DNA from 3 places in the Priestia sp. JNUCC 25 genome. Region 1 is predicted to be linked to each of the others. Evidence: riboswitches for the same ligand, from Rfam matches in the RefSeq annotation. Region 1 holds a riboswitch; each other region holds the start of a gene.
What was found. Region 1 has a riboswitch for S-adenosylmethionine ahead of JNUCC25_RS07130 (trans-sulfuration enzyme family protein). Riboswitches for the same ligand answer to the same signal wherever they lie in the genome.

Region 1 (3,280 bases):
TAATCAACAAGAATATACTGTTGTATATTATCATTTATCCCATGTTAAGAGTATTACGGAAGATGCTATGTCAAATTCAGCACAGACGTTTACCGGGTTTGATAATGAAGGTACTTTAGAGTTGTATAGAGGCAAGACATTTGCTAGTACTTTATCATTACTGAAAAGTAAATATGTTCAAATAAATCAAGGGGGTCCTGAGAAAAAAGCAGGCCAGCTCCTTGACGTATTAGGTTCGTCAGAGTCTGCTTACCTTGTATTACTGTCGGAAGATGATGGTATCGTCTATATCAATGTTGAACATGTAAAAAGTATAAGTGAATATCAAAACAATAATAACAATAATAACAATAATAACATTCAAATGAATAATCAATTTGCTACAAATCAGGAACCAACTTATATGAAATCAAAAAACTTTAATAATTTATTTACTCATCTATCACACAAATGGGTATCGATCAACGGCGGCGGTCCAGAAGCTGTAGAAGGTGTATTGGTGCAAAGTCGGAATGGTACTTTTACCCTTGTTCAGGACAATCAAGTATTACGCTTACAGCCAAGACATGTTAAAACCATTTGTGTAGGAGCAAAAGGATCTTTTAAACAAAATAATAATCAAGATGATGAGCAGAAAGAGGAAAATACAAATACTGAAGACGGAGGATCAACGGAAGGCGTTCCAGAAGGTCGTACAGGAAGAAGCCGCCGCACAGGTTCACACTCGTCAGGAAAAAGCCGCCGCACAGGTTCACACTCGTCAGCGTCAAGAGAGCAAGTCATCCAAACAAAAAATTATCGTTGGAAAGCATAATGAATAAGAACAAAAAAGGTGCTTATAAAGCACCTTTTCTGTCATATAGGAAAGAGGGAGGAGAATGAGTATAAATCGTTATATTAATAAAATTGTAGAAGTAGATATTTCAGGGAAAACTAATTTTATTGGCAGACTTGTTGACTTAGGGTTAGATGTCATGATTTTGTATAATGGACATGATTATTTGTATATTCCTCTTTTACACATGCATCGTTTGCGAGAAGTATCAGAAGAAGACTATACGGTTTTACGTGAAATAGAAGAGAACTTGATAGAAGAAAGTCAGCGAATTTCTTATCGTAATATTTTACAGCAGGCAAAAGGGAAATTTATTGAAATTTATGTAACGGGAGGGAAATCATTGCATGGCTATATCACAAGCGTGCTGAATGATTATCTTGTGTTTTATTCTCCAGTGTATAAAAATGTCTTTGTTTCTCTACATCATTTGAAATGGCTTACCCCTTACAGTAATGAGTTAACCCCTTATTCTTTAAGTGACAAAGAGCTCCCGGTAAGGCCCGCCTCTGCACCTTTTGTCAGAAACTTTGAAGAGCAGCTTAAAAAATATGAAAATCAACTGGTCGTATTAGATTTAGGGGATCAATCAGAAAAAATTGGCGTACTTAAAGAAGTTTCTAATAATATTGTTGAACTAATTACGGCAAATGGAGAAAGTATGTATTGGAAGTTAGCTCACGTAAAATCTGTGCACTTGCCTTAGAAAAAGAGACCTGGCTGTCGTCTCTTTTTTTTATGTGCTTATCAGGACAAGTATATTGAATAAACAAATGAGATGATTTGAATTTTTTAGAAAATTATGTTGACAATAAAGAAAATCTTTATTAAAGTTATTAACAACAAATGTTAACCACCAACAATTATATAGAACTCTTATCAAGAGTGGCGGAGGGACTGGCCCTGCGATGCCCGGCAACCATCAAATGAAACATTCATTTGAACGGTGCTAATTCCTGTGGAACATCAGTATTGTTCTAACAGATGAGAGAAATCGTGTATAAACGAACACTCTTCCATCTGTGAAGAGTGTTTTTTATTTTGAGTTAAGGAGAGAAATAGATGAAAATTGAAACTTTATTAGTTCGTTCAGGAGTAGGTCGCGACCCTTCAACAGGTTCTATTACAACACCCATTTATCAAGCATCAACATTTGCTCATCCTGCTTTAGGGCAAAGTACAGGATTTGACTATGCACGTACGGCAAATCCTACTCGTACAGCATTGGAAGAAGCAATTGCTGCTTTAGAAAAAGGAGAAGTAGGAGTAGCATTTGCTTCAGGAATGGCGGGCGTAATGGCAGTTTTAGCACTATTTAAAAACGGAGATCATTTAATTGTATCAGAAGATTTATACGGAGGAACGTACCGAGTACTAAATGAAATCTTTTCAGAGCAAGGAATTACTGTTTCGTACGTCAACACAGCCCATCTCGAGCAAGTAAAAGATGCGCTTCGTCCCAACACGAAAGCTTTATTTATTGAAACACCTACAAATCCAATGATGCACGTGACTGATTTGCCCGAAGCAATTGCGTTAGCTAAACAGCATGATTTGCTTACTATCGTTGACAATACATTCATGTCCCCTTACTATCAGCGTCCTTTAGAGCTTGGAGCAGATATTGTGATACATAGTGCGAGCAAATACATTGGGGGGCATAATGATGTAGTTGCTGGTCTTGTAGTCGCTCGATGTAGTAGCTTAGGAGAGAAAATTCGTTTTTATCAAAATGCAGCTGGGGCAATCTTAGGTCCACAAGATAGCTGGTTGTTGTTGCGCGGTGTTAAGACGCTAGCGCTTCGTATGGAAAAGCATAACGAAAACGCACTGGAAATTGCAAATTGGCTTACTGCTCATGATCTCGTAGAAAAAGTGTATTACCCTGGTCTTGAAACACATCCAGGCTATGAAATCATGAAGAAACAAGCGACTGGATTTGGAGGCATGATTTCTTTTGCTGTCTCACACCCTGACATCGTGTCCACGCTTTTGGAAAATGTTAAAGTTATTACATTTGCAGAAAGCTTAGGAGGCGTGGAAAGTTTAATGACATTCCCAGCTCGTCAAACACACGCTGATATTCCCGAGGAAATTCGAAATCGTGTTGGAGTAACAAACTGTTTACTGCGATTATCAGTTGGAATTGAGCACGCAGATGATTTAATTAAAGATTTGAAGGAGGCATTTGATGCATACCAACAATAATAAACATAGATTCGGTACGAACTTAATTCATGCAAATACAGGAATTGACGGTCATTTTGGAGCGGTTAACGTACCTATTTATCAGGTATCTACATTTAACCAAGAAGATGAGACGAACAACGGCCGCTATGACTATTCTCGTTCAGGAAATCCAACTCGTGAGGCTTTAGAAAACACCATTGCTCAGCTAGAAAATGGATACGCTGGTTTTGCTTTTTCATCAGGTATGGCTGCTAT
Region 2 (3,280 bases), 1.7 Mb from region 1:
TTGTTGTCATTTTGTAAAATCCTCCTTAAATAATTAACACAATATAATAAAAAGCACTTGAATCACGCAGTCATTTTTTCTTTTTCCGACTGCAAGCTTGCTCTTTTTCTTCTAGTCGCTCTAGCCAAGCTTAGAACACCTGCTGTGGCAATACATCCGCTAGCTAGCACCACAAATGAATATAAGTCGCTTTCAAGTACTAATTTCACAAGAACATATGAGATTACGAGTGAAAATACAGGGGATACCACCCAAACCTTTAACATTTGAATGACCACTTCGCGCTGTTCTTTCGTGAATCCCGTTTTCGCTGCTCCTATTCCAATAATAGAAGACGTAGTGACCTGTGTAAGCGGTACTGGCAAACCAAACAGTGAAGCGACTGTGACAAGAGAAGCACCAGTACCCGAGATAATGCACCCTTCTCCTACAGAATAGCGAGTAATTTTTTTCCCGTTTGTTTCAATAACTCGGCCTCCTAGTAAAAGAGCTCCGAGCGCCACTGCCAATCCGCCTGCTATGACACCCGTTGTGGCATCCATTAATCCAGCTCCTACTAGAGGACCGACAGCATTTGCCACGTTATTCATTCCAGCTGAGAAGGCTTCAAAGAATCCCGTCGCTATAACTAAAATCGTTAAAACTCTTTTCCACTTTCCCTCTGCTTCTTTTTTATGCGCTCTGCGTTTTATCACTTTTCCAATCAAAAAAGCAATGACAAATGAAACTAGCGGAACAATAATCCAAAAAGACATGACAACTAAAAGTTTTTCCACATACAGAGATTGATAAGCTACGCCTACTCCAACAACTGAACCAACCGTTACTTCACTTGTTGATAGAGGAATACCAATTAAATTCGCGAAAAAGAGTGACAGCGTTGCAGCAGCCAGAATGATAATAACTAATTCTACTGACAGCAATTTTTCAGGTATGATACCTGAACTGATGGTTTTTACCACCTCGCCGCCTCCGATAATGGCTCCGAGCACAATACCTACAGCACAGATGAACAGGGCTACTCTTCGCTTTTTAATCGCACCGGAGCCGTATGAAACGCCCATAGCTGCTGCTGCACCGCTTGCCCCAATATTCATTGCAAAAAAAAGCGCAATGATAAAGGCAACATATAAAAGCATCATTTATTCAGCTCTTTCGTATTTAAGATTCGTGTAATCCGCATTCAACTTTTTGTGTACCTGCCCATCTTCCTGAACGTAAATCGTCTACATTGTAGGCAGGTGCGGTACAGGGTTCACAGCCGATACTTGGGTAGCCTTGATCATGAAGTTTGTTATATGGTAAATCATGCTTATACACATAGCGCCAAATTTCCTTCCAAGACCAATGAATTAACGGACAAACTTTCACCTTCTTGAATTTCTCATCCTTATTAAAGTAATTCGTGCTGGCACGAGACTCAGACTGCTCGCGTCTCAAACCAGAAATCCACGCATCATAAGGAGCAAGAGATTCTCTTAATGGAATGATTTTTCGAATTTGACAGCATAAGTTAGGCTGACTCTTCCAAAGCTCATCTCCATGTTTTTCAGCTTGTTCTGCAAGAGTTAAATCCGGTTTTTTCATATGAATACGTAAATCAGGGAAGCGTTCTTTAATTGCATCAATCACTTCATATGTTTCTTTAAAATGAACGCCTGTATCTAAAAAGACAATTTCAGCATCTTTTTTCACTTTTGAAATTAAATCAATTAACACGATCCCTTCGATCCCAAAGCTTGATGCATAGATAATTGAATCTCCGTAGGTATCATACGCCCACTGCAATGCTGAAAGGGCTCCTTTTGTTTCATCTTCACTGTCGAACTCTGGAAACGTATCACTCCAGTTTTCGTACGTATATAAGTCTGCCATTTTCTTCACTCCAATTCTTAGTTATCCGCGTTATCCAATAAAAAAAGACGGTTTTACCCACTAGAATTGGATAAAACCGCCTCTAGTGTGTCTAGTCAGCGAAACTATTTAATTCTTACTTTGCTTCGACATGCCCAAAGATTTGTTTTAAGTCGGGGGTTACAGTCATTGGTGTCCCTCCTCAAATTATCGCTTGCGCTATATCAAAATAAAAAGTCTTCCATATTGAAAGACTGGGTAGGCAATAAATTTTCACCTTATCTTTCAAAATGATACACACTTTGCTGGAATTAGCACCTTGCTAAGCAGGTTGCCGGGGTTCAACGGGCCAGATCCCTCCACCACTCTTGATAAGCATTTTTTAAAAATTTTAGCATATTTAGAATATTTGTCAACATTAAAAATCATATATCCGATAAGAAAACTATACTTTAAATTCACAGAAATATCTATACTTTTATTTAAAACAACATATGTAAATTTAAACCAAATGTGAACATATCAGTTTATAAAACGCTTTCTTTTTCTCCAACTTTTTATATTCTCTTGCTAAATAAAACACAAAACCTCTCTATAAAATTAATAAGGGATTTATAAGCTTTACGGATAATTCACCCACATTAGCACACATTACAGATAACACTGACTGACAGATAGGAGCTATATAAGATGGAGAGACAACCTTTTCAATTAGACGATACAATTAAAAATAATGTGCGAACATATTTACAGCAGATTTCAACTGAAGCCTCTAATTTAGTTAAACATTTAGACACGAGTGATCATTGTATACTATGTGATTTTGAGGAGATGCGAAAGTTATTTCAAGATGTTCAAGCTACGGCTGCCTCTTATTACTTGCGTCATTACTTATCGCCTTATACATTTGAATATGCTGCTCTGTCCTTAGCTATTCATAACCTTTCTGAGAAACGTCACGGCGCTTTAATTGTCATTGAACGGGAACAAAATGTAGACCCTCTTATTCAAAAAGGAATGCCTATTCAAGCTCCTGTCAGCGCTACGCTAGTTGAGACGCTGTTCTATCCAGGGACACCCTTACATGACGGAGCCGTCCTAATTAGAAATAATCAGCTTATCTCAGCTGCTAATGTTTTACCTCTCTCGTCTATTATTTCAACGACCAAAAAATTGGGAACACGTCACCGTGCAGCCATTGGAATGTCGGAAAAATCGGATGCATTAATTTTAGTTGTCTCTGAAGAAACAGGCAAAATTTCGTTTGCACTTGAGGGAAGCCTCTACCCTATTCACTCCAGCAAAAATATGATTTAAGAGCCCTTTCCTGATAAGCAGCCCTATATTGACTTCTATATCCTTTCTCTTTAATATATTTCATAGTTTTTACATACTATAGATACGGGTGATGCATATGACAATTTTA
Region 3 (3,280 bases), 2.4 Mb from region 1:
GCAGCTAATGGGAATGGGTCTTGTCGGAGAATACATTGGCAAGATTTTTAACGAAGTGAAACAGCGTCCTAAATATGCGATTGAAAGAGATTTATATACAAAACACTCATTAGACAAACAAAAAGATTTGCTTATGCATTAATTTAAGAAGCTTCTCCTAAATGGAGAGGCTTTTTTTTGTTAAAGCGTTTATCATAATTTTTAAGTGAACAGGAAATGCTACTACTAAAATTTCTAAGGAGATCAAAATCTATGAAAAGACTATTTTATACAGTCAGCACTTTTTGTTTTGTCTGGCTTGCTTTTGCAGCCATTCATGTCAGCGCTCTTTCGATTGAGAAGCTTCCAATGAAGAAATCATCTGAACAATGGTCGGTTGAACTGACAAAAGCGAGCATGACGGGAGATAATCAGCTAAAGTGGAAAAATAACGTCTATCATACATATGGATTAACCGTTGAAAACATTGGAAAAGACGTAGAGCGCGTGCAGGTCCAAGCTTTTCGGCACGAAGGAAAAAATAAGGCGAAATACAGCTTGTTTTCTCCTATTGAAAGGTCTAACTTAAGCAAAAGCGGTCAGCGTTTTCGCTATGCGAATTTTGCTGTTCCTGGAAAAGCGGCAAGCTTAGACATCATGATCAACTGGACGGACGAACAAGGTAATCATCAAGAGCATTTTGAATTTAAATAAAAGTCTTCGCCTAGGCGAAGACTTTTATTTTGCAGGAATTTATCCTCGCATGTAGAAAACGAACACGAAAGGAGAGATCGATAATGATTGCAAAAGCTACTGAAGAAGAATTACAGGAAATTCGGACGAAATCTGCTGATGCGCTGTTTGAAGGAACAATGAAGCAGTTTCATCCGTCAGCTGAACGCGTAAATGAACTAGTTGGTAGTGCCTTTGAAAAAGGCTGTTATTATTTAGTTTCAAGACAAGAAAATAAACTCGCAGGCTGGGTTCTTATCGGCCCATCTACCGACTTCTTTTCAAAAGAAGAAATTGGCTTTATCTACGAATTATATGTTGTACCGGAATACCGCGGGCAAGGTTTAGCCAAGCCGTTAATACAAAAAGCAATTGATGAATTGTCTATCAAAGGATACCCTGAAATCAGACTCAGCGTTCATGCTGGGAATTTTGCACAGCATGTGTATCGTGACCTTGGATTTGTAGATAAACAAATATCAATGACCTTACAGATGGTAAAACGTCCGTAACGTTGGTGAATATCAGCGAGTCCATAAAACATAAGATGTTATACACGCGATGAGGTTTGGCAGTGAAAGTAAAAGTAAATAAGTAGCCCAAACGGCTCCTTTATCTAGTACTTCAACGGCTCCTTCACCTGTATTATCTGAGGAAGGGGGATCTTCAAGCGCGTTCATAACTAAAGCTGCCGCAGCTAAAATAATTCCTCCGATGCTTCCCGTTGTTTTGACAATTGCAATATGGAAAGTAGATGAAAAAGCAATAGTAAGAAGCAGCAGCAAGCTTCCCAAAAAAGCAGATAACATATATCGTTTCATGTGCTCACCATCCTTTATGAAATCATACCATATTTTACTTCTTTTTTCTTTTTATTGAAAAGCTATTGACGTAACCTATAAAACATATTAGAATAGTCAGAAATAATTTAAAAACGAAATATTCTTATCTAGAGAGGTGGAGGGACTGGCCCTTTGAAGCCTCAGCAACCACAATTATTGAATGGTGCTAATTCCAGCATAGCCTAGCTCTGACAGATAAGAAGAGGAATCTTTTTCTATGATGAAATCCTCTTCTTAGGAAGAAACATTTCGTATAGAAAAGGTGAGGACATTGAACAGTAGACAAACAGCGTTAAGCACTGATGATTATTTAGATCTATACTTATTAGCCAAAGAAATAAAAGACGAAACGTGGCAGCAGGAAACTTTAGCGGCGCTAAAAACGCAGCAAAATCGTTCATTTGAAGAAAAACAATCCGCCCTAGTTCAAGAGATATGGGAAGATTTTAAACAGTTAAATGAAGATATTTCTTTTACGTATCGCTTGATTCAAAAAGAGCCAACTAACGAACAATTTCAGACTAAATTAAGGCACTTGAGAGAACGGCGGATCACGCTGAGCCGTGAGTTATATTTAGCTAAAAAACAGTATGTTGAACACACGCAATAAAAAGATCCGCTTGATAAACAAGCGGTTTTTTTGCGTGAAAATGTTAGAATCGTTATATTTCGGGTAGTAAATAGATAAGACAAGCAAAGGAGGGATAACAGTGGCCCAAGGTGTATTATGTGAAGTGAATGAGTGCATGTATTGGAAATCCGGAAATAAATGCAGTGCAGAGTCCATTTACGTTGTGAGTCCTGAAAGTAGTCACCATGTTTCTGAAACGGAAGAACCTGGCTGTAAAACTTTTGAACCCGCGAGATAAATGCTAGTTTTTATAAAAAAGCATAAAATGAACGATGCGCTGACGGAGTTGAGTCGGCGTTTTTCTATTTTTTTAAAATACTATTGCTTAAGTGCAATAATAAATACATATTAAAATAGCAGGGTCTATGTCTAATTGTGCGTTTAAACAAAATGATAAGATAATTTTTTTGTTTTTCGACAAAAGAAAAATGAGAGAAAGGTGATAGAATACAAATATACAGCCTAGCTGTCTTTTAGCACAAACTTATATGAAAGCGCTAACAAAAAAGGCTGTGTTCATCTCGTTTTGACAGATTGGAAAAAGGGGAGACGTTTATGCAGGGGAAAACTCAGGGGAAAGAATTGAAACGCGGGTTAGAAGAAAGACATGTGACGCTGATGTCCTTAGGAGCAGCCATAGGGGTAGGACTGTTTCTTGGATCTGCATCTGCTATTAAATTAGCAGGACCGGGAATATTATTGGCGTACGGATTTAGCGGAATGATTATGTTTTTTATTATGAGAGCACTTGGAGAAATGGCGATTCAAAAACCTGTTGCAGGTTCATTCAGTAAGTACGCACGCGACTACTTAGGGCCGCTTGCCGGTTATTTAACAGGTTGGAACTACTGGTTTTTATGGGTTGTAACATGTATGGCTGAAATTACAGCCGTTGGTATTTATATGGGGTATTGGTATCCGGATGTACCAAACTGGATTTGGGCGTTATCGGCGCTTGTTATCATGACAACGGTTAACTTCTTAGCTGTTAAGGCATATGGTGAACTGGAATTTTGGTTTGCACTTATTAAAATTTTAGCGATTGTATTAATGATTGCCGTTGGATTATTAATGATTGTGTTTGGAATCGGCAACG

Region 2: linked by a shared signal. The riboswitch ahead of JNUCC25_RS24750 (phosphoadenylyl-sulfate reductase) and the one ahead of JNUCC25_RS07130 (trans-sulfuration enzyme family protein) in region 1 are both predicted to bind S-adenosylmethionine.
Region 3: linked by a shared signal. The riboswitch ahead of JNUCC25_RS19915 (hypothetical protein) and the one ahead of JNUCC25_RS07130 (trans-sulfuration enzyme family protein) in region 1 are both predicted to bind S-adenosylmethionine.

What each region holds. Positions count from the first base shown of each region.
Region 1 covers NZ_CM132211.1:1,393,699-1,396,978, forward strand. Annotated here, with positions in the region: gene JNUCC25_RS07120 (hypothetical protein) at 1-814, shown strand, start outside; gene JNUCC25_RS07125 (hypothetical protein) at 879-1,541, shown strand; SAM riboswitch class I at 1,709-1,826, shown strand; gene JNUCC25_RS07130 (trans-sulfuration enzyme family protein) at 1,898-3,043, shown strand; gene JNUCC25_RS07135 (trans-sulfuration enzyme family protein) at 3,027-3,280, shown strand, end outside.
Region 2 covers NZ_CM132211.1:4,711,877-4,715,156, forward strand. Annotated here, with positions in the region: gene sat (sulfate adenylyltransferase) at 1-10, opposite strand, end outside; gene JNUCC25_RS24745 (inorganic phosphate transporter) at 63-1,142, opposite strand; gene JNUCC25_RS24750 (phosphoadenylyl-sulfate reductase) at 1,162-1,875, opposite strand; SAM riboswitch class I at 2,130-2,232, opposite strand; gene cdaS (sporulation-specific diadenylate cyclase CdaS) at 2,545-3,171, shown strand; gene JNUCC25_RS24760 (VOC family protein) at 3,269-3,280, shown strand, end outside.
Region 3 covers NZ_CM132211.1:3,778,659-3,781,938, reverse strand. Annotated here, with positions in the region: gene JNUCC25_RS19935 (glycosyltransferase family 2 protein) at 1-142, shown strand, start outside; gene JNUCC25_RS19930 (hypothetical protein) at 253-693, shown strand; gene JNUCC25_RS19925 (GNAT family N-acetyltransferase) at 777-1,223, shown strand; gene JNUCC25_RS19920 (hypothetical protein) at 1,236-1,532, opposite strand; SAM riboswitch class I at 1,654-1,755, shown strand; gene JNUCC25_RS19915 (hypothetical protein) at 1,825-2,163, shown strand; gene JNUCC25_RS19910 (DUF1540 domain-containing protein) at 2,264-2,422, shown strand; gene alaP (alanine permease AlaP) at 2,740-3,280, shown strand, end outside.